DNA from 2 places in the Delftia sp. PX-1 genome. Region 1 is predicted to be linked to the other one. Evidence: predicted binding sites of a transcription regulator. Region 1 holds the regulator's gene; the other holds the start of a gene.
The links. The regulator LexA, encoded in region 1, represses DNA repair genes until DNA is damaged. The targets are predictions, from matches to a motif close to ACTGTATNNNNATACAGT.
Positions count from the first base shown of each region.

Region 2: the regulator LexA is predicted to act here: its motif matches at 2,647-2,664, upstream of recA (recombinase RecA).

Region 1 covers NZ_CP184763.1:3,620,855-3,630,058, forward strand. The annotation lists gene ACN20X_RS16655 (DUF4124 domain-containing protein) at 1-81, opposite strand, end outside; fluoride riboswitch at 243-306, shown strand; gene crcB (fluoride efflux transporter CrcB) at 388-774, shown strand; gene ACN20X_RS16665 (P-loop nucleotide/nucleoside kinase family protein) at 953-1,504, shown strand; gene ACN20X_RS16670 (FecR domain-containing protein) at 1,562-2,539, opposite strand; gene ACN20X_RS16675 (sigma-70 family RNA polymerase sigma factor) at 2,544-3,020, opposite strand; gene ACN20X_RS16680 (AraC family transcriptional regulator) at 3,181-4,062, opposite strand; gene ACN20X_RS16685 (MFS transporter) at 4,204-5,385, shown strand; gene ACN20X_RS16690 (hypothetical protein) at 5,469-5,876, opposite strand; gene lexA (transcriptional repressor LexA) at 6,039-6,713, opposite strand; gene ACN20X_RS16700 (asparaginase) at 6,812-7,801, shown strand; gene adk (adenylate kinase) at 7,892-8,548, opposite strand; gene kdsB (3-deoxy-manno-octulosonate cytidylyltransferase) at 8,805-9,204, opposite strand, start outside.
Region 2 covers NZ_CP184763.1:914,632-923,835, forward strand. The annotation lists gene yddG (aromatic amino acid DMT transporter YddG) at 1-834, shown strand, start outside; gene recX (recombination regulator RecX) at 831-1,310, opposite strand; gene recA (recombinase RecA) at 1,513-2,616, opposite strand; gene ACN20X_RS04245 (MarR family winged helix-turn-helix transcriptional regulator) at 2,764-3,264, shown strand; gene ACN20X_RS04250 (response regulator) at 3,365-4,039, shown strand; gene ACN20X_RS04255 (sensor histidine kinase) at 4,135-5,634, shown strand; gene ACN20X_RS04260 (LysR substrate-binding domain-containing protein) at 5,618-6,598, opposite strand; gene ACN20X_RS04265 (Bug family tripartite tricarboxylate transporter substrate binding protein) at 6,708-7,676, shown strand; gene ACN20X_RS04270 (N-formylglutamate amidohydrolase) at 7,852-8,784, shown strand; gene ACN20X_RS04275 (hypothetical protein) at 8,859-9,204, opposite strand, start outside.

The sequences.
Region 1 (9,204 bases):
CTTGCATTGATAGACCTGGGCGGCGGCAGGTAAAGCCAGAAATGTCGCAACGATTGTCAGAGTCAATAGGCGCATATTCATCTCGTTGAATGAATGGGAGTGATGGTATCCCTGTGCGGTGAATCGGTTGAGATTAAGTTATTCCAATAGGCCGCTGCAAGGGATGCAGGGTCGGTATTGCCGCCACGGGATGGCTGCCTGTGCTCGCTTGCCCGGAGTAAACTCGACCACCGCAGCAATGGCTGCACGATGGGAATGGAGCTTCCCGAAACCGCCCTGCAAGGGGCTGATGGCTCCTGCCTTGGTGGGGCGTGTCCTGCCGGTGGCAGGGCCGTGTCTTGATCCTGCCCGGCGCGCCCGTCCCGGTTGTTTGATGAAAGGACGGTCATGGGTATCTACGGTTTCATTTTGGTGTTCGTGGGCGGCGGCCTCGGCTCCGCGCTACGGCATGGTTCGAACCTGCTTGCACTGCGGCTGGTGGGCAGTGCCTATCCGCTGGGCACCTTGGCGATCAATGTGCTGGGCGCTTTCGTGATGGGGGTGGTGGTGGAGTGGTTTGCGCTCAAGACTTCGCTGCCGCAGAGTGCGAGGCTGTTCATCACCACGGGCATTCTGGGCGGCTTCACCACGTTTTCGACCTACGCGCTGGAGATCGGCATGCTGTACGAGCGCGGCGACTGGCTCGCTTCCGTGCTGTATGCGCTGGGTTCGCTGGTGCTGGGCGTTGCCGCGCTGTTTGCGGGGCTGGGGCTGGTTCGGATGGTGGCCCATTGAGGCACCCTGATTGCGCTATGCTGTGCGCCATGGCCCGCCTGAACGCAACGCAGATTATTCGCACCATCCATTGGATGGTGGGTTAGCCAGCGGCCTTCGGCGCCATGCAACCCGCCCAGAGGAGGCGGGTTTTTTCATTCCGCCTCCAGGGTTTTCACAAGCCTTTCAGGAGATGGATATGCAGGTTCTTGAACCGTCCCGCCATGCGGACGACGCCCAGGCCGATTCCCGCGCTGCGCGGCCGGCCACGCTGCACATGGTCTGCGGCAAGATCGGCTCGGGCAAGTCGACGCTGGCACGGCAACTGGCGGCGCAGCCCGGCACGGTGCTGGTCAGCGAGGATTCCTGGCTGGCCGGTTTGTATCCCGGCGAGATGCAGTCGGTGGCCGACTACGTGCGCTGCAGCGCGCGACTCAAGGGATTGATGGGGGCGCATGTGCAGGCGCTGCTGGATGCCGGCGTTTCAGTGGTGCTGGACTTTCCTGCCAACACGCTGGAAGGCAGAGGTTGGGCGCGCAGCGTGTTCGAGAGGGTGGGTGCCTCCCACCGCCTGCATTTCCTGGATGTGCCCGATGAGGTCTGCAAGCAGCGCCTGCGTGCGCGCAATGCGGCGGGGGATCATCCCTTTCAGGCCAGCGATGAGCAGTTCGACCTGATCACCAGCTACTTTGTCGCGCCTTGCGCACAGGAGGGCTTCGACGTTGTGCATCACCCGTATGTGCGGGCCTGACCGCAAAGGCCGTGCGGCCGCCGGCTCGCCCACTGGAACGCCTCCTCGATCGCCTACTCAATCCCCGCCAGACCGTGCCTGCACTTGCACCCAATAGCGTGTACGGGTGCTCAACTGCAAGGGGAAGCGGCGGACGAGCGCAGCCAGGGCGCGATCGGTGTCGTCCACGGGAAAGGCGCCCGAGACACGCAGGCCTGCCACCTCGGGCGTGCAGCCCAGGTAGCCGGGCCGGTAGCGGGCGAGGGCGTCGATCAGCTGGCCCAGCGGCATGTCCAGCGCGATCAGTCCGCCTTCGTGCCAGCTGGCGGCAAAGGGATCGGCAGACGCGGGTGGCTGGGTGGCGCTGGCCGAGAAGGCGGCGTGTTGCCCGGCCTGCAGCTCGGTGGGGGTGGCTTCGCTGTCCAGGGGCTGCAGGCGCACGGTCTTTTCCTGCACGTTGACATGGCACAGGCCGTCGTCCGCGACATGGACCGTGAAGCGCGTTCCCAGGGCCAGTACATGGCCTTGCGGGGTTTGCACACTGAAGGGGCGGCCCAGTGCGTCTGGCCCGGTGGCGACGAGGATGCGGCCGCGGTAAAGGCGCAGCAGGCGCTGGCGGTCGTCGAAAGCCACGTCCACGGAGGTGGCTGTATCCAGGGCCACCAGGGAGCCGTCGGGCAGCGTCAGGTCGCGGCGCTCGCCAGTGGCGGTGCGATGAGCTGCCTGCCAGTGCTCGAGCGGCGCGCCTTTCCAGGCGAGCCAGGCCGTGGCACCGCTGCCCAGGCCAAGGGCCACAGCACGCACCGCAGAACGGCGATTGGGGTCGGAGCGGCGGCCCAGCGCCTGGCGCGCCAAGGGTGCGGGCAGATGCGACAGCTGTGCGGTGACGGATTGCACGCGCAGCCAGGCGCGCTGGTGGGCGGGGTCGGCCTCGTGCCAGTCCGTCCATGCCTGCTGCAGGCTTGGCGTCACCGCGGTGCCGCGCAGTTTCACGTGCCAGGCAGCGGCCTCATGCAAGGCCCGTCGGTCGTTGCTTTCCAAAGATCCCTCGCCCATGTGGCTATGCCAGGACCAGGCAGCAATGCTCCATCGCCCGGGTCAGGTAGTTGCTGACGGTGCGCAGCGACACGCCCAGGCGCTCGGCGATCTCGGGGTAGCTCAGTTCCTCGAAATGGGATAGGACGAAGGCTTCGCGCACCTTGGGTGCAAGGCCCTGGAGCATGCGGTCCACGTCGAGCAGGGTCTGCTGGACGATGGCCTGCTCCTCGGGCGAAGGCGCCAGCGACTGCGGCAGCTGTGCAAGATAGTCCAGATAGGACTGCTCCAGCGTGCGGCGGCGAAACAGGTCGGTGACCAGGCCGCGGGCGATGGTGGCCAGGTAGCGCCTGGGCTCGCGGATGTCCTGCTGCGGCACTGGCGAGCGCAGCAGGCGCACGAAGGTGTCCTGGGCCAGGTCGGCCGCATCGTCACGGTTGCCCAGGCGCTTGCGCAGCAGGCTTTCCAGCCAGGGATGGTGATTCTGGTAAAGGCTGTGCACGGAGAGGGCGGCTTGTGCGAAAGAAGCGGGGAGGCCGGGCGTAGAAGCCGAGATGGGCAACGTGGCGGTCTCGGTTGCAAAAGATAATAAGAATGCTTATCAATTATCTTTCACGCGAGCTTTACTCCTGAGGACTGGGTATCTTTCTGTTGCATGTGCGCTACAGGGAGATGCTGGCGGAACTTCCACGCCGGCCCTGCGCCGGGCGATTGCGCTGGTAGGCGCTGGGCGGAGCGCCAAAGCTGCGCCGGAAGACGGCGGTGAAGGCGCTGGGACTGTCGTATCCATGGGAGAGCGCCACTTCCAGGACCGAGGCGCCAGCGGCCAGCCGGGGCAGGCTGAGCAGAAGACGGGCCTGGCGGCACCATGCGCCGAAGTTCATGCCGGTCTCGCGCAGGAACAGGCGTGCCAGCGTGCGGGGATGCATGTGCAGCCGCTGTGCCCAATTGGCCAGGCCGGCGTCCTGCGATGGGTCGTCCACAAAGCTGCGGCAGCAGGCGGCCAGGGCGCCATGCCGGGGCATGGGCACGTGCAAGGACAGGGCGCGGGCGCGCTCCATTTCGTCGAGGATCAACTGCATGACACGCTCCTCCCTGCCGCCCAGCGGGTAGTCCATGGGCAGCTCGATGGCCTCCAGCACGAGTTCGCGCAGCAGGGGCGTGACCTGCATCACTCGGCAGTCATGCCACAGGCCGGGCCGCAGCCCCGGCTCCACGAACACGGTGCGCATGGCCACGGGGCCGGCGGCCATGTGGATGGCGTGCAGGGACTGTGGTGGAACCCAGACGGCGCATCCCGGGGGGACGACCCAACTGCCCGAATCCGCGCGGATCAGCATCACTCCCTCGGTGGCATGCAGCAGCTGGCCGCGGCGGTGGGCATGCGGTGCGATGGCAGCGCCGGCCGCCATGTCTGTGGCAAAGGCCACGACCGGGCGGGCCGTGTGCTCGCCGTGCGGGGGCAATGGAGCGGCCGCAGGCACGTCATCCAGGCAAGCGCGTGTGCGGGCATGGGAAAGTGGGCCACTTTGCCGGGTTGTCATTTTCTCGACGATTGTTGTTGCTTCGTAGCAGGAATGCAGATCATGCACTTTCTACGATGACCCACTTTCAATCCGCAGGAAAGTGGCAGGTATGGAGATGATTTCCCTTTCGAGAATGACGGACGTGACAGGAGGCAGGGCATGAACCGCGCACGTCTGGGGCTGCTTACGGGCACGCATGCCATCAACGACCTCTACCAGGGACTGGTTCCTGCGCTGTTGCCCTTCATGGTGCTGGAGCGCGGCTACAGCTATACGGAAGCCAGCGGCCTGATGCTGGCGGCCACGGGCCTGTCGAGCATGGTCCAGCCGCTGTTCGGCCTGTATGCCGACCGGTCGCCACGGCCCTGGATGGTGCCGGCCGGCTTTGTGGTGGCCGCCCTGGGCCTGGCCCTGGTGGGCATGAGCCCGGACTACTGGGTCAGCTGGTTGGCTGCCGTGCTGTGCGGCCTGGGGATCGCGGCCTACCATCCGTCCGCAACGGTGGCGGCCCGCATGGCGGGCGGCGGCTCGCAGAAGGCGATGAGCGTGTTTTCGGTGGGCGGAACGGCGGGGGCATCGTTCGCTCCCATGCTGGCTGCGGCCGTGGTGGGCGCAGGCGCCTTGCACCGCAGCTGGATGCTGGCCCTGCCTGCAGCGGCCATGCTGGTGCTCTGGTATGCCTGTACTTGGCGGGATGGAGCCAAGGACCATTGCGCCACCCGGCGCCTGGCCGTGGCTCAGGGCGAATTGCCCGCCAACCACTGGCGCGCCTTCTTCCTGCTGTGCGGGGTCATCGTCTGCTGGTCGATTCCCTATGTGACGGTGCTGTCCACCCTGCCCATGTTCGTGACGCGCGAGCTGGGCGGCTCGGACTTCATGGGAGCGGCCACGCTGACCTCATTCACAGCCGCTGCGGCGGTGGGCACTTTGCTGGGGGGCACGCTTGCAGATCGCCGGGGGCGCATGCAGGCCATCCGCGCCGGCTACCTGTTGGCATTGCCTGCTCTGGCGGCCCTGGCCCTGGCCTCCACGCCATGGATGGCGCTGGCCTGCACCATGGCCCTGGGCGTGTGCATGTTTCTTCCGTTTGCCGCCCAGGTCACGCTGGCCCAGGACTATCTGCCGCGCAACCAGGCCACGGCCAGCGGGCTGACCCTGGGGCTGGCCATGTCGATAGGCGGCATGGTGGCGCCGTTGTTCGGCATGCTGTCCGATGCGCGCGGACTGCGTTTTTCGTTGAGCGTCGTGCTGTGCATTCTGTGCGTTGCCGCGGCGCAGGCGTGGTGCATGCGCAATCGGCGCAGCGAGGGGAGTGCTGCACCGGCGGCTGTCAGGGCCTGATGCGCAGCCCCTGCCGCTGGGCAAAGCAAGAGACAGGCCCGGGCTCTCGCAGACCGGGTGGACGGGTTGGTCTCAGGGCGACCTCAGGCCGGTGTCTGCGCGCCGTGCGCTTCCATGCGTTCCAGGGCGGCACAGACATCGGCCATGCGGCCCGAGATGAACAGGCATTCGGGCTGCTCCTGCGGCGAGCGCTGGATGATGCGCAGACCCGAAGGCAGGGCCTGATCTGCCGGAAGTGAGGGCAGTTCGGGTTGCAGGGGCAGCAGCAGCTGCGCATCCCTGTGTTCTGGCAGCCGTGCTGACTTGCTGCGCCGCTGCTGGCTGCGGCGGCGTGCCTTGCTGAAGGACAGGATGGTCGCCTGCTCGGATTGCACAGGCGATTCGGGCTGGATGGTGCGCATGGCGGGCTCCATGGCGGCGGCGGGCAGGCGAATGCCCTGTGCCAGGCGCAGGAAGGACAGAGAAGACAGTGTTGGCAGAGCGAATCCCATGTGACGACTCCTGTTGGCGTATTTCAAAGAGGCATGGACACAGGCAGGATTGCGGTTTGCGGGCAAAGCTCCGCCCAGGGCGAAGCTGCAAGGCTTCGCGCCTACCACCTGGGCGGTGCATGAAATAGGGGGTGGCAACCCGTGCAGGGCTGCCCGTCCGGCTTACATGGACATGCTATTGCGGATCAGCCCCACGGCCAGGCCTTCAATGGCAAAGGCCTCTTCGGGAGCGACGCGGATCACCGGGTAATCGGGGTTTTCCGGCAGGAGCTCCACGCCCTGCGTGGTGCGGCGCAGACGCTTGACGGTGACTTCATCTCCCAGGCGTGCCACGACGATCTGCCCGTTGCGGGCTTCATGCGCGGACTGCACGGCCAGCAGATCGCCGTCCATGATGCCCGCGTCGCGCATGGACATGCCGCGCACGCGCAGCAGATAGTCCGGGCGGACCTGGAACAGGCTGGGTTCGACGGAATAGGTCTGGTCGATATGTTCCTGGGCGAGAATGGGCGAGCCCGCCGCAACGCGGCCCACCAGCGGCAGCATCAGCGGCGCCAGGGCCGACAGCGGCAGCCCGAAGCTGGTGCCGCGTGCGGCATTGATGTTGCGCACGGTGTCGGTACGCAGGCGAATGCCGCGGGAGGTGCCGCTGACCAGTTCGATCACGCCTTTGCGGGCCAGGGCCTGCAGATGTTCCTCTGCTGCGTTGGCGGACTTGAAGCCCAGCGTGTTGGCGATTTCCGCGCGGGTGGGGGGCGCGCCCGTGCGGGAGATGGCGGCCTGGATCAGGTCCAGGATCTGTTGCTGGCGGGCGGTGAGCTTGGGATGGTCGAGCATGGCGTGCGTCCGGTCCTTGAATTCAGATGGCAGGCAGAGAAGTCATCTGATGATTTATACAGTATCTGTATTTTTAACCAGTTTTCCAAGAGGTGCAAGTGGGGCAGTCAAAGTTGGTGATTCTTGGCACGGGTGGCACCATCGCCGGCCGGGCGGATTCGCAGTCGCAGGCAGTGGGATACAAGGCCGGACAGATCACGGTGCAGTCGCTGCTCGATGCCGTGCCGGATCTGGAGCAGCAGGCGCTGGGGCCTGTGCAGACGCAGCAGATCGCGCAGGTGGACAGCAAGGATATGGACTGGCCCGTGTGGCGCGCGTTGCTGCGTGCCTGCACGCAGGCGCTGGAGGATGCGGACACACGCGCCGTGGTGATCACGCATGGAACGGACACGCTGGAAGAGACGGCCTGGCTGCTGCACAGCCTGCTGCCTGCCACCAAGCCCATCGTGCTCACTTGCGCCATGCGCCCGGCCACGGCCCTGCTGGCCGACGGACCGCAGAATCTGCGCGATGCCGTGACCGTGGCCGCCAGCGGCGGGCGCAGCGGTGTGTGGGTGGTGGCCGGCGGCGAAGTGCATGCGGCGGCCCAGGTGCAAAAAGTCCACCCTTACCGACTGCAGGCCATGCGCTCCATGGAAGGTGGCCCGCAGGCCGTGGTGGAGGAAGGACGCGTGCGCTGGCTGGTGCCTGATGCGCCGGTCACGCCAGTCGCCCCCGTTGCGCGGATGGTGACTTCCGCTCCCGCTCTGTCTGACCTGCTGGCGCTGGATGAGCTGCCCTGGGTCGAGGTGGTGTTCAGCGGTGCTCTGGCGCGTGCCTGCGGCGTGGATGCGCTGGTGGCCGCAGGCGTGCGCGGCATCGTGGTGGCCGGCACGGGCAATGCGACCATTCACGAAAGCATGGAAGCGGCCTTGCTGCGTGCGCGCGACAAAGGCGTCTGGATCTGGCGGGGCACGCGCTGCGCCGAAGGCCTGCCCGTTGCCTCGGGGCTTGGCACGGACCCCGCAGAGGCCGATCTGGTCCAACTGCCCGTGGCCAAGGCGCGGATTGCCATGATGCTGGCGCTGGCCGCGCAGCCGCGCGACTGATCCTCCGGGCGTCGCCGGCGCTTCAGATGCAGGCGGGCAACAAAAAAGCACCCGGCGGGTGCTTTTCTGGGGTCTGGCGCATGGCCTGCGTCATTCAGCCAGTGCTGCGAGGGCGCGCTGGGTGATGTCTTCCACCGAGCCCAGGCCGCTGATGGCGCGGTACTTGGGGGCTGCTGCGGCTTCCTTCTCGGCCCAGGCGCGGTAGTAGTCCACCAGCGGGCGGGTCTGGCTGCTGTAGACGTCCAGGCGCTTCTTGACCGTTTCTTCCTTGTCGTCCTCGCGCTGCACCAGCGGCTCGCCGGTCACGTCGTCCAGGCCTTCTACCTTGGGCGGGTTGAACGTGACGTGGTAGGTGCGGCCCGAAGCGGGGTGGGAGCGGCGGCCGCTCATGCGCTCGATGATGGCATCGAAGGGCACATCGATCTCGAGCACGTAGTCCAGCTTCACGCCGGCGGCCTTCATGGCGTCGGCCTGGGGAATGGTGCGGGGAAATCCGTCGAACAGGAAGCCGTTGGCGCAATCGGGCTGGGCAATGCGCTCCTTGACCAGATTGATGATCAGGTCGTCGCTGACCAGTTGGCCGGCGTCCATCACGGCCTTGGCCTGCTGGCCCAGGGGCGTGCCGGCCTTGACGGCGGCACGCAGCATGTCACCGGTGGAGATCTGGGGAATGCCGTACTTCTGGCAGATGAAAGCGGCTTGCGTGCCTTTGCCGGCGCCGGGTGCGCCCAACAAAATCAGTTTCATGGAAGTCCTTGAGGAGAGTAGAAATTCTTGTCTGCCGGATCGGCCCACCGGGGCGGACAGTCCATGCGTCATATTTTTGTCGCGGGCAAGGATAGCACGCACAGGGCCAACACTGGCTTACACGCACGGGGCAAAACTGTCGCCTGTGCAATCGCCAAAACCTGCGTTTTGCTGTCCGACAAAACCGCATGGGCGGCGTTGCTGCAAATGGCGATGCCCGGCATCGCCATTTGTGCGTTTTCAGCGGCCGGCCGATTCAGGCCGGCGGGTTGGACAGCTGGGCGCGCACCCGCTCCAGATCCTCGCGCGTGTCCACGCCAGGGCCGGGTGCATGGGGTGTGACATGGACGGCGATGCGGTGGCCGTGCCACAGCGCACGCAACTGCTCCAGGGCCTCCAGTGCCTCGGTGGGTGCCTGGGAAAGCTGGGGGAAGCTGCGCAGGAAGCCGGCGCGATAGCTGTAGATGCCGATGTGGCGCAGCGGTGCGAAGCCGGGGTGGCCCAACGCTGCCGATGCCGTCTCCCACCATGCCTGGTCCGCATGCTCGCGCGCGAAGGGAATGGGCGCACGGCTGAAATAGTGGGCCATGCCCTGGGCATCGCAGACGACCTTGACCACGTTCGGGTTGACGAAGTCGGCAAGGCTGTCAATGGCA
Region 2 (9,204 bases), 2.7 Mb from region 1:
GTGGGCCTGATGCGCTCGGTGGCCGAGCCGCTGGGCGCCGTGGGCGGCGCTGCCATGCTCTATACGGTCAGCGCCCTGTGCGTGGCCGCCGTGCGCGGCCTGCCCAGGCCGTCGCAGTGGCGAACCATGCACCCGGCCTATTTCTGGGGCTGCGGGCTGCTGTTTGCGGTCTATGAAATCTGTCTGTCGCTGGCGATCGGTCTGGCGCAGGACCGCGCTCAGGCACTGGAGCTGGGGCTGATCAACTACCTGTGGCCCAGCCTGACCATCGTCTTGGCGGTGCTGCTGCGCCAGCAGCATGCGCGCTGGTGGCTGTGGCCCGGCGTGCTGCTGTGCCTGTGGGGGCTGACGCGCGTGCTGGGCGGCGAGTCCCTGCAGATGCATGACATGGCAGACCACATGCTGGCCAATCCGCTGGCCTATGGACTCGCCTTTGGCGCGGCCCTGCTGTGGCCCTGCTATTCGCTGGCTGCTCGGCGCTGGGGTGGGGGGCACAATGCCGTGGGGTTGTTCCTGATCTGGACTGCGCTGGCGCTGTGGATCAAGTGGTTGTGGCTGGGTGGCGAAGGCGGCATGCACTGGTCAGGCACCGTGGTGCTGCAGCTGCTGGCCGTGGGCGGGCTCACGGCCATGGGCTACAGCTGCTGGGAGCACGGCATACAGCACGGGCATCTGGCCGTGATGGCGGCGGCCTCGTACTTCACTCCCGTGTTCTCTGCCTTGCTGGCCAGTGCCTGGCTGCAGGTGCAGCCGGGCTGGGGCTTCTGGCAGGGCGTGGCGCTGGTGACCGTGGGGTCGCTGGTGTGCTGGGGCGCAACCCGGCGCGTGGATTAGTTGCCTTCGTCTGCAGCTCCGTCATCCCAGTCTTCGCTGCGCCCGCGCAGCACCTTGCTCGCTATTTCTCCGCCAAAGCCGCGCGCGGCCAGAAAGCGCATCTGCTTGAGGCGTTCCTGTGGGGTGGCCGGCGGTGTGCCGAAGCGCTGGCGCCATACGGCATGGGCGCGCTGCAGTTCGGTGGCGCGCAATTGTTCTGCGGCGGCGCGCACCAGGCCATCGTCCAGCCCCTTGCTGCGCAGCTCCTGCACCACGCGCGATGTGCCAAAGCGCGCGGCCTTGCGATGCAGCACGGACTCGGCCACGCGCTCGGCGCTGATGAAGCCGCGCTGCTCCAGCGCGTCGAGCATGGCGCCCAGGTCCTCGCCTTCCTCCACATGGGGGGCGAGCTTGCGTTCCAGCTCCAGCCGTGAATGTTCGCGCTGGCCCAGCAGCTTGAGCGCCCGGCCCTTGAGCGACAGCTTGGCGAATCCCATGCGGCAATGTCTCCTGAATCATCCCGAATAAAAAAGGCCCCCACGCTCCCCTTGCTGCGCAAGGTCCGCTGCCCCCCAAGGGGGCCGCTTTTTTGCCTTGGGGCGTCCCGGCGATAAAAAAGGCGCAGACGTGAGCCTGCGCCAAGATGGCAAACACAGTGTGCGCAGGCGCTGCGGCGCCTGCTGTGAGGGGTCTGGGCGCTCAGGCTTCGATCACGCCGTCCTTGTCGGCCTTGGCCTTGCCCGCCTTGGCAGCCTTGGCTTCGGGGGCATCGCCGCCGGCCGTGGGCAGCAGGGCAATGCCCAGGCTGTCGCGCACCTTGTTCTCGATCTCCACGGCCAGGCCGCTGTTCTCGCGCAGGAATTCGCGGGCGTTGTCGCGACCCTGGCCGATCTTTTCGCCGTTGTAGGCGTACCAGGCCCCCGACTTGTCGAGGATCTTGGCGTTGACGCCCATGTCCAGGATTTCACCTTCGCGCGAGATGCCTTCGCCGAAGAGGATGTCGAACTCGGCGGTCTTGAACGGGGGCGAGACCTTGTTCTTGACGACCTTGACTTTGGTTTCGTTGCCGATGGCTTCGTCGCCCTTCTTGATGGTGCCGGTGCGGCGGATGTCCAGGCGGACCGAAGCGTAGAACTTCAGCGCATTGCCGCCCGTGGTGGTTTCGGGGCTGCCGAACATCACGCCGATCTTCATGCGGATCTGGTTGATGAAGATGACCATGCAATTGGTCTTCTTGATGGTGGAGGTCAGCTTGCGCAGCGCCTGGCTCATCAGGCGGGCCTGCAGGCCGGGCAGCTGGTCGCCCATCTCGCCTTCGATTTCGGCGCGCGGTGTCAGTGCGGCCACCGAGTCCACGACGATCATGTCCACGGCGCCCGAGCGCACCAGGCTGTCCACGATTTCCAGGGCCTGCTCGCCGGTGTCGGGCTGGCTGATCAGCACTTCGTTGAGGTTCACGCCCAGCTTCTGGGCATAGCTGGTGTCCAGCGCGTGTTCTGCGTCGATGAAGGCGCAGGTGCCGCCCTGCTTTTGCATTTCGGCGATGACCTGCAGCGTCAGCGTGGTCTTGCCCGAGGATTCAGGGCCGTAGATCTCGATCACGCGGCCACGGGGCAGGCCGCCCACACCCAGGGCGATGTCCAGGCCCAGCGAGCCGGTGGAGACGACCTGGATGTCCTGGATGGCTTCGCCTTCACCCAGGCGCATGATCGTGCCCTTGCCGAACTGCTTTTCGATCTGGGCGAGTGCGGCCTGCAGGGCCTTGGCTTTTTCACTGTTGGCGGTGGTGACGGCGGTGTTCATGCGGACTCCTGGGTTGGGTATGGATTCAGCTCTGTATTTGCATTCAGGCTGGATGCTTGAACAGTAGTTTATGGGCTTGCTGTCTTGATTTGTTGGTGTTTTTGGTCAGTTTTCCTGACTTGTTGGATTTGCCTCCACAATGCATTCATGAGTGAGCTTTCCCCTGTCACGCCGCCCGCCGACGCCTGGCGCCAGACCCACCTGGGCCGCCTGCTCGGCCATGCCATGCGGCGGTTCGACGCGCGTGTGCTGCAGCTCATGGCGCGCGATGTGGAGGTGCCGCTGGCACTGTCCAACCTCGCTGCGCGCGACAAGGTGGGGGCGGCCCATATCCACATCACGCGGCATCTGTCGCTGGCTGGCGACCGGCTGACGGACCTGGCAGAGCGCGCAGGCATGACCAAGCAGTCCATGGGCGACCTGGTGACCCAGTGCGAGGCCTGGGGCCTGGTCACGCGCGAGAGCGACGAGCGCGATGCGCGCGCGCGCCGCATCCGCTTCACGCCAGCGGGCCTGGCCTGGCTGCAGGCTTTCCATGACGCCGTCTCCCAGGCCGAGGCCGAATTCCGCGAGGAAGTCGGCGACGACATCGCCACCGTGGTGGCGCTGGGGCTGGAGGCCTACGCGGGCGGCGGCTCACTCGGGTAAGGTCCCTGCCCGCGCTGCGGGGCGCATCCTAGAATCCTGGGAATTAAAGGCGCGCATTTCCAACTCCCAGAGCGCGCCTGCATTACAGGAGACATCCCCCATGCGCATTCTGATTGCCGAAGACGACCAGGTCCTGGCCGATGGCCTGCTGCGCAGCCTGCGCGGCTCGGGCGCCGTGGTCAGCCATGTGGCCAATGGCAGCGAGGCCGACACCGCGCTGATGACCAGCAGCGAATTCGATTTGCTGATCCTGGACCTGGGCCTGCCCAAGATGCACGGTCTCGAAGTGCTCAAGAAACTGCGCGGCCGCGGCGATGCGCTGCCGGTGCTCATCCTCACGGCGGCCGACAGCGTGGAGGAGCGCGTGCAGGGGCTGGACTACGGTGCCGACGACTACATGGCCAAGCCGTTTGCGCTGTCCGAGCTGGAGGCGCGCGTGCGCGCCCTCACGCGGCGCGGCATGGGCGGCGCCAGCAGCACCATCAAGCACGGCCCGCTGGTCTACGACCAGGCCGGCCGCGTGGCCACCATCGACGGCAAGATGGTCGAGCTGTCGGCGCGCGAGCTGGGCCTGCTGGAAGTGCTGCTGCAGCGGGCCGGCCGGCTGGTCAGCAAGGACCAGTTGGTCGAGCGCCTGTGCGAGTGGGGCGACGAAGTCAGCAACAACGCCATCGAGGTCTACATCCACCGGCTGCGCAAGAAGATAGAGCGCGGCCCCATCCGCATCGCCACCGTGCGCGGCCTGGGCTACTGCCTTGAGAAGATCGCGTCCTGAGGCCGCTGCCGTGGCTGTCAGGCCCGGGTTGGCTTGCCTGCGCATAGTGGTGGTTGCCGCGGGGCCGTGAACCCGTCGTAAGGGGCTGCCCGCCGATGAAAATCTTCCAGCGTGAACAGCGCTCCCTGTTCGGCGAGATCCTTGACTGGATGCTCACGCCGCTGCTGCTGCTGTGGCCCGTGAGCCTGGCGCTGACCTGGCTGGTGGCCCAGGGCCTGGCCAACAAACCCTTCGACCGCGCGCTGGAATACAACGCCCAGGCGCTGGCCCAACTGGTGATGGTGCAGCACGGCAAGGTGCTGTTCAACCTGCCGCAGTCGGCCAGCGAGATCCTGCGTGCCGACGAGTCGGACACCGTGTATTTCCAGGTGCTGGGCGTGAAGGGCGAATACCTGGCCGGCGAGCGCGACCTGCCGCCGCCGCCCGAACCCGACGAGGCTCTGACTGGCGCGACGCCTCCAGGCTTGCCGTCCGGCGGCACCGTGCAGTTGCGCGATGCGGAATTTCGCGGCATCGATCTGCGCGTGGCCCATGTCTGGGTGCGCATGCCCCTGCCGGGCGAACCGCAGGCCCTGGTCCAGGTGGCCGAGACGCGCGAAAAGCGCAGCGTGCTGGCCACGGAAATCATCAAGGGCGTGATGCTGCCGCAGTTCGTCATCCTGCCGCTGGCCGCGCTGCTGGTGTGGCTGGCGCTGGCGCGCGGCATCAAGCCGCTGCACCGGCTGGAGGAGCGCATCCGCGCGCGCCGGCCCGAGGACCTTTCGCCCATCAACCACAAGGACGTGCCGCTGGAAGTCGTGCCGCTGGTGGATTCGGTCAATGACCTGCTGGGCCGCCTGGGCGACTCGCTGGCCACGCAAAAGCGCTTCCTGGCCGACGCGGCCCACCAGCTCAAGACGCCGCTGGCCGGGCTGCGCATGCAGGCCGAACTGGCCCAGCGCGAAGGCGTGAGTACGGGCGAGCTGCGTCAGTCCCTGGCCCAGATCGCGCGCTCCAGCATCCGTGCCACGCACACCGTCAACCAGTTGCTGGCGCTGGCGCGTGCCGAGAGCGCGGGCCTGGGGCGGGGCCTGGCCATGCAGCCGTGCAACCTGGTGCGCATCGTCACCGACGTGGTGCGCGACTGCCTGCCGCGCGCCATGGACAAGCATGTGGACCTGGGCTATGACGGCGCCGAGTCCTCGGCCGCCGGCGTCTGGCTGCAGGGCAATGCCACGCTGCTGACCGAGCTGGTGCGCAACCTCGTGGACAACGCCATCAACTACACGCCTTCCACCAGCAGCCGGCCGGGCATGGTCACCGTGCGTGTGCTGGCCGATCCTTTTGGTCAGGTCCTGCTGCTGCAGGTGGAGGATTCGGGGCCGGGCGTGCCCGAGGCCGAGCGCGAGCTGGTGTTCCAGCCGTTCTACCGCGTGCTGGGCTCGGAGGCCGATGGCTCGGGCCTGGGCCTGCCCATCGTGCTGGAGATTGCGCGCCAGCATGGCGGGCAGGTGGTGCTGGAGGATGCGCATCCGGGCCAGCAGCCACCGGGCGCATGCTTCAGCGTGCGCTTCACGGCACTGCGCTCGCCGCCGCCGCCTAAGCCTGCGGCATAGGTGGCGCCTGACCGGCTGCCGCAGGGGCATCGGGGGCTACAGGGGCCATCGCCACCCGTCCCGGTGTCTGCGCCGCATGGTCCACCAACCAGTTGCGGAAGATGCCCAGCGTGCCATGGTTGGCACGGTCGGCCGGATAGCACAGCCAGTAGCCCAGGGCGCTCTGGTAGCCGTGCTGGGGCAGGGGCTCGTTCACCAGGCCGGCGGCAAGCTCGTCAAGCACCAGGCAGCGTGGCACCAGTGCGATGCCCATGCCCGCCATCACGGCGCGGATGATGGTCTGGAACTGGTCGAACTGCGGGCCCGCCAGCGGGCTGATGCCGTGGATGCCGTGGGCCTCGCTCCAGCGCGCCCAGGCGTCGGCAATGGTCACGTGGCGCAGCCGCGTGCAGCGCGCCACGTCCTGGGGCGTGGTGATGCGCGCCTCGGGGCCCGTGCCATGTGGCGGTGCGATCAGCGCCACCTGGCGGCCCACCAGATAGTGGGCGTGCGCGCCGCTCCAATGCCCGTCCCCGAACAAAATCGCGCAGTCCAGACCCGGACTGTCAAATTGGTAGCTGTGTACGTAGGGTACAAAGTGCAGCGTGATCTGTGGATAGCGCTGCTGAAACTGGGGCAGCCTGGGGATCAGCCACTTGGCCGCGAAAGTCGGCAGCGATGACAGGTGCAGCGCGCCTCGGCTGTCATCGCTGGTGATGAGTTCGAGGGTGGCCGCCTCCAACTGGCCCAGCAGGGCGCGCACGGCGCGCTCGTAGCGTTCGCCCGCAGGCGTCAGGCTCAAGCGCTTGCGCTCGCGTTCGAACAGCGGCACGCCCACCCACTTCTCCAGCTCCTGGATCTGCTTGCTGACTGCGCTTTGCGTCAAGTGCAAGGCTTCGGCCGCGCGCGAGACACCTCCGAAGCGCACCACGGTGGAGAAGGCGCGCAGCAGATGTATGGGCGGGTTGAGGCGGCGCAAACTCATGACAGGGATATGATGAAACTATTCCTGTTCGGAATATTAACAGGCACAGTATTTGCTTTTTTTGTGAGCAGATTTCTTTTAATCTGACCTTGTTTGTAAGAAAGATCCTATGCAACGACGCCATTTCCTTGCTTCCATCGCCGCTTCTTCTGTCGTTCCTGGAATGTCCTTCGCCCAGGAAACCACCCGTCCCCTGCGCATCGTCGTTCCGTTCCCTGCTGGTGGCTCCACCGACATGGTCCCGCGCAACATGCAGGACGTGCTGCCCAAGTTGCTGGGCGGCCAGGCGGTGGTGATCGAGAACAAGGCCGGCGCCGGCGGCTCCATCGGCATGGCCGAAGTGGCACGTGCCACCGACGGCGTGACCTTCGGCATTGCCACGCTGTCCACCCATGGCGTGAACCCTGCCGTGTTCAAGAAGCTGCCCTATGACGCCATCAATGACTTCGTCGGCGTGACCGAGATCGTCAAGGCGCCCGGCGTGATCGTGATCAACCCCAAGCTGGTGCCTGCCAACAACTTTGCCGAGTTCGTGAAGTACCTGAAGGCCAACCCCGGCAAGGTCAGCTTCGCCACGCCCGGCAACGGCACCATCGGCCACATGTGGGGCGCCCAGTTCATGAAGAGCACGGGCACAGAGATGCAGCACATTCCCTACCGTGGTGCAGGCCCGGCCATCAACGACGTGCTCGGCGGCCAGGTGCCCGTGTACTTCGACCAGGTCGCGTCCTCGCTGCCCCACATCAAGGGCGGCAAGGTCAAGGCCCTGGCCGTGTCCTGGCATGAGCGCCTGGACGTGCTGCCCGATGTGCAGACCTACGCCGAAGCCGGCCACGCCGACCTGAACGATCCTTCCTGGTTCGGCCTCGTGGCCCCCAAGAGCACGCCGCCCGAGCAGATCGCCCGCGTGCAAAAGGCCATCGCGGCCGCGCTCAAGGACCCGGCCGTGCAAAAGCGCATGGCTGCCCAGGGCCTGTACATCTCCGGCACCAGCAGCGATGCTTTCACCAAGCAGATCGCCAGCGAAGTGGCCAAGATGAAGAAGATTGCCGCCACGGCCCAGATCCAGCTGGATTAAAGGCTCCCCCTGAGGCGCTTCGCGCCTTCCCCCTCTCTCGCTTCGCGGGAGGGGGACGACGCCCTCGCTGCGGGGCGGCCCTTGCTCGGCGTCCCTGGCCTGGGACGCGCCAGTTTCATGGCGGGCTGGCCGCAGCGCAGCGGTGCAATGCGTAACCGAGATAGACCACTTCCTCATGCATCCCGTCCTGCGACTGATCAGTCAGAACTTCCTGCAATCCCTGCCCGGCGCGGCAGGCTCCGGCGCGGCCGATGCCGCGCAGCCCATGGTGACCAGCGTGGCCGGCACCAGCGCCGTGGTGCTGGACTCGCCGCACAGCGGCACGGTCTACCCGCAGGACTTCGGCTCCTGCCTGCCGCTGGCCACGCTGCGCCAGGCCGAGGACACGCATGTGGAGAAGATCTATGCCTTTGCGCCAGGCATGGGCGTGGGCTGGGTGGAGGCGCATTTCCCGCGCATCTACCTGGATGCCAACCGCGACACCACCGAGATCGACACCACCATGATCGAAGGCGACTGGCCGCTGCCCGTCACCACCGACCAGGTCGTGCTGCAGAAGGTTCGCCTGGGCAAGGGCCTGATCTGGAAGTTCACCGACGAGGGCGTGCCCATCTACGACCGCCAGTTGCCGGCCTCCGAGCTGCTGCAGCGCATCGAGCGCTGCTGGAAGCCCTACCACGCCGCCGTGGAGCGCGCCATTGACGCCGCCCATGCGCGCCATGGCTACAGCATCCACATCAACTGCCATTCCATGCCTTCCGTCGCCGCCAGCCATGCCACGCTGCACCCGGGCCTGGTGCATGCCGACTTCGTCATCGGCGACCGCGACGGCAGCACGGCCAGCCCCGCGCTGTCCGAGCGCATCTGCGCCTTCCTGCGCGAGCGCGGCTACAGCGTGGACTACAACCATCCCTACAAGGGCGTGGAGCTGGTGCGCCGCTACGGCAAGCCTGCCGAGCACCGCCACAGCATCCAGATCGAGATCAACCGCAAGCTCTACATGAACGAGCAGACCCTGGAACTGGACCAGGCCGGCTACCTGCGCCTGACCACCGATCTGAAGGTCTTGGTCGAGCAGCTCATGGCCACCGACCCGCGCGCGCTCTGACCCGCGGCGGCTGAAATGAAAAAGGCCCGCGATCCTGTGATCGCGGGCCTTTTCGCATGGCATGCCCAACGGGTTCAGCAGGGTTTGAACGGCTTGCCCTCGAAGGCCTTGCCGCCCATGGCCTCGACCTGGCTGCGCAGTGCGGCCGTGGCCTGGGGCAGGCGCAGGGTGTAGAGCGTGATGTCGGGGCGCTCCTGCACCACGCGGGCCGTGCGCACGCCCTGGCGCGCGAAGTTGGTCAGCTCGCGCGTGGCCGCTTCCTCGGTGGAAAAGCGGCCCAGCGACAGGCCCGGCTCCAGCGCACCGCCCGCACGGTCGAAATCGATCTTGCGGGCGCGCAGTTCGGCGCGCTTGCGTTCCAGGAATTCGGCGTCGGGGAACTTGCCCATGTAGACCATCCAGCGGCCCGGCTGGTGCGTG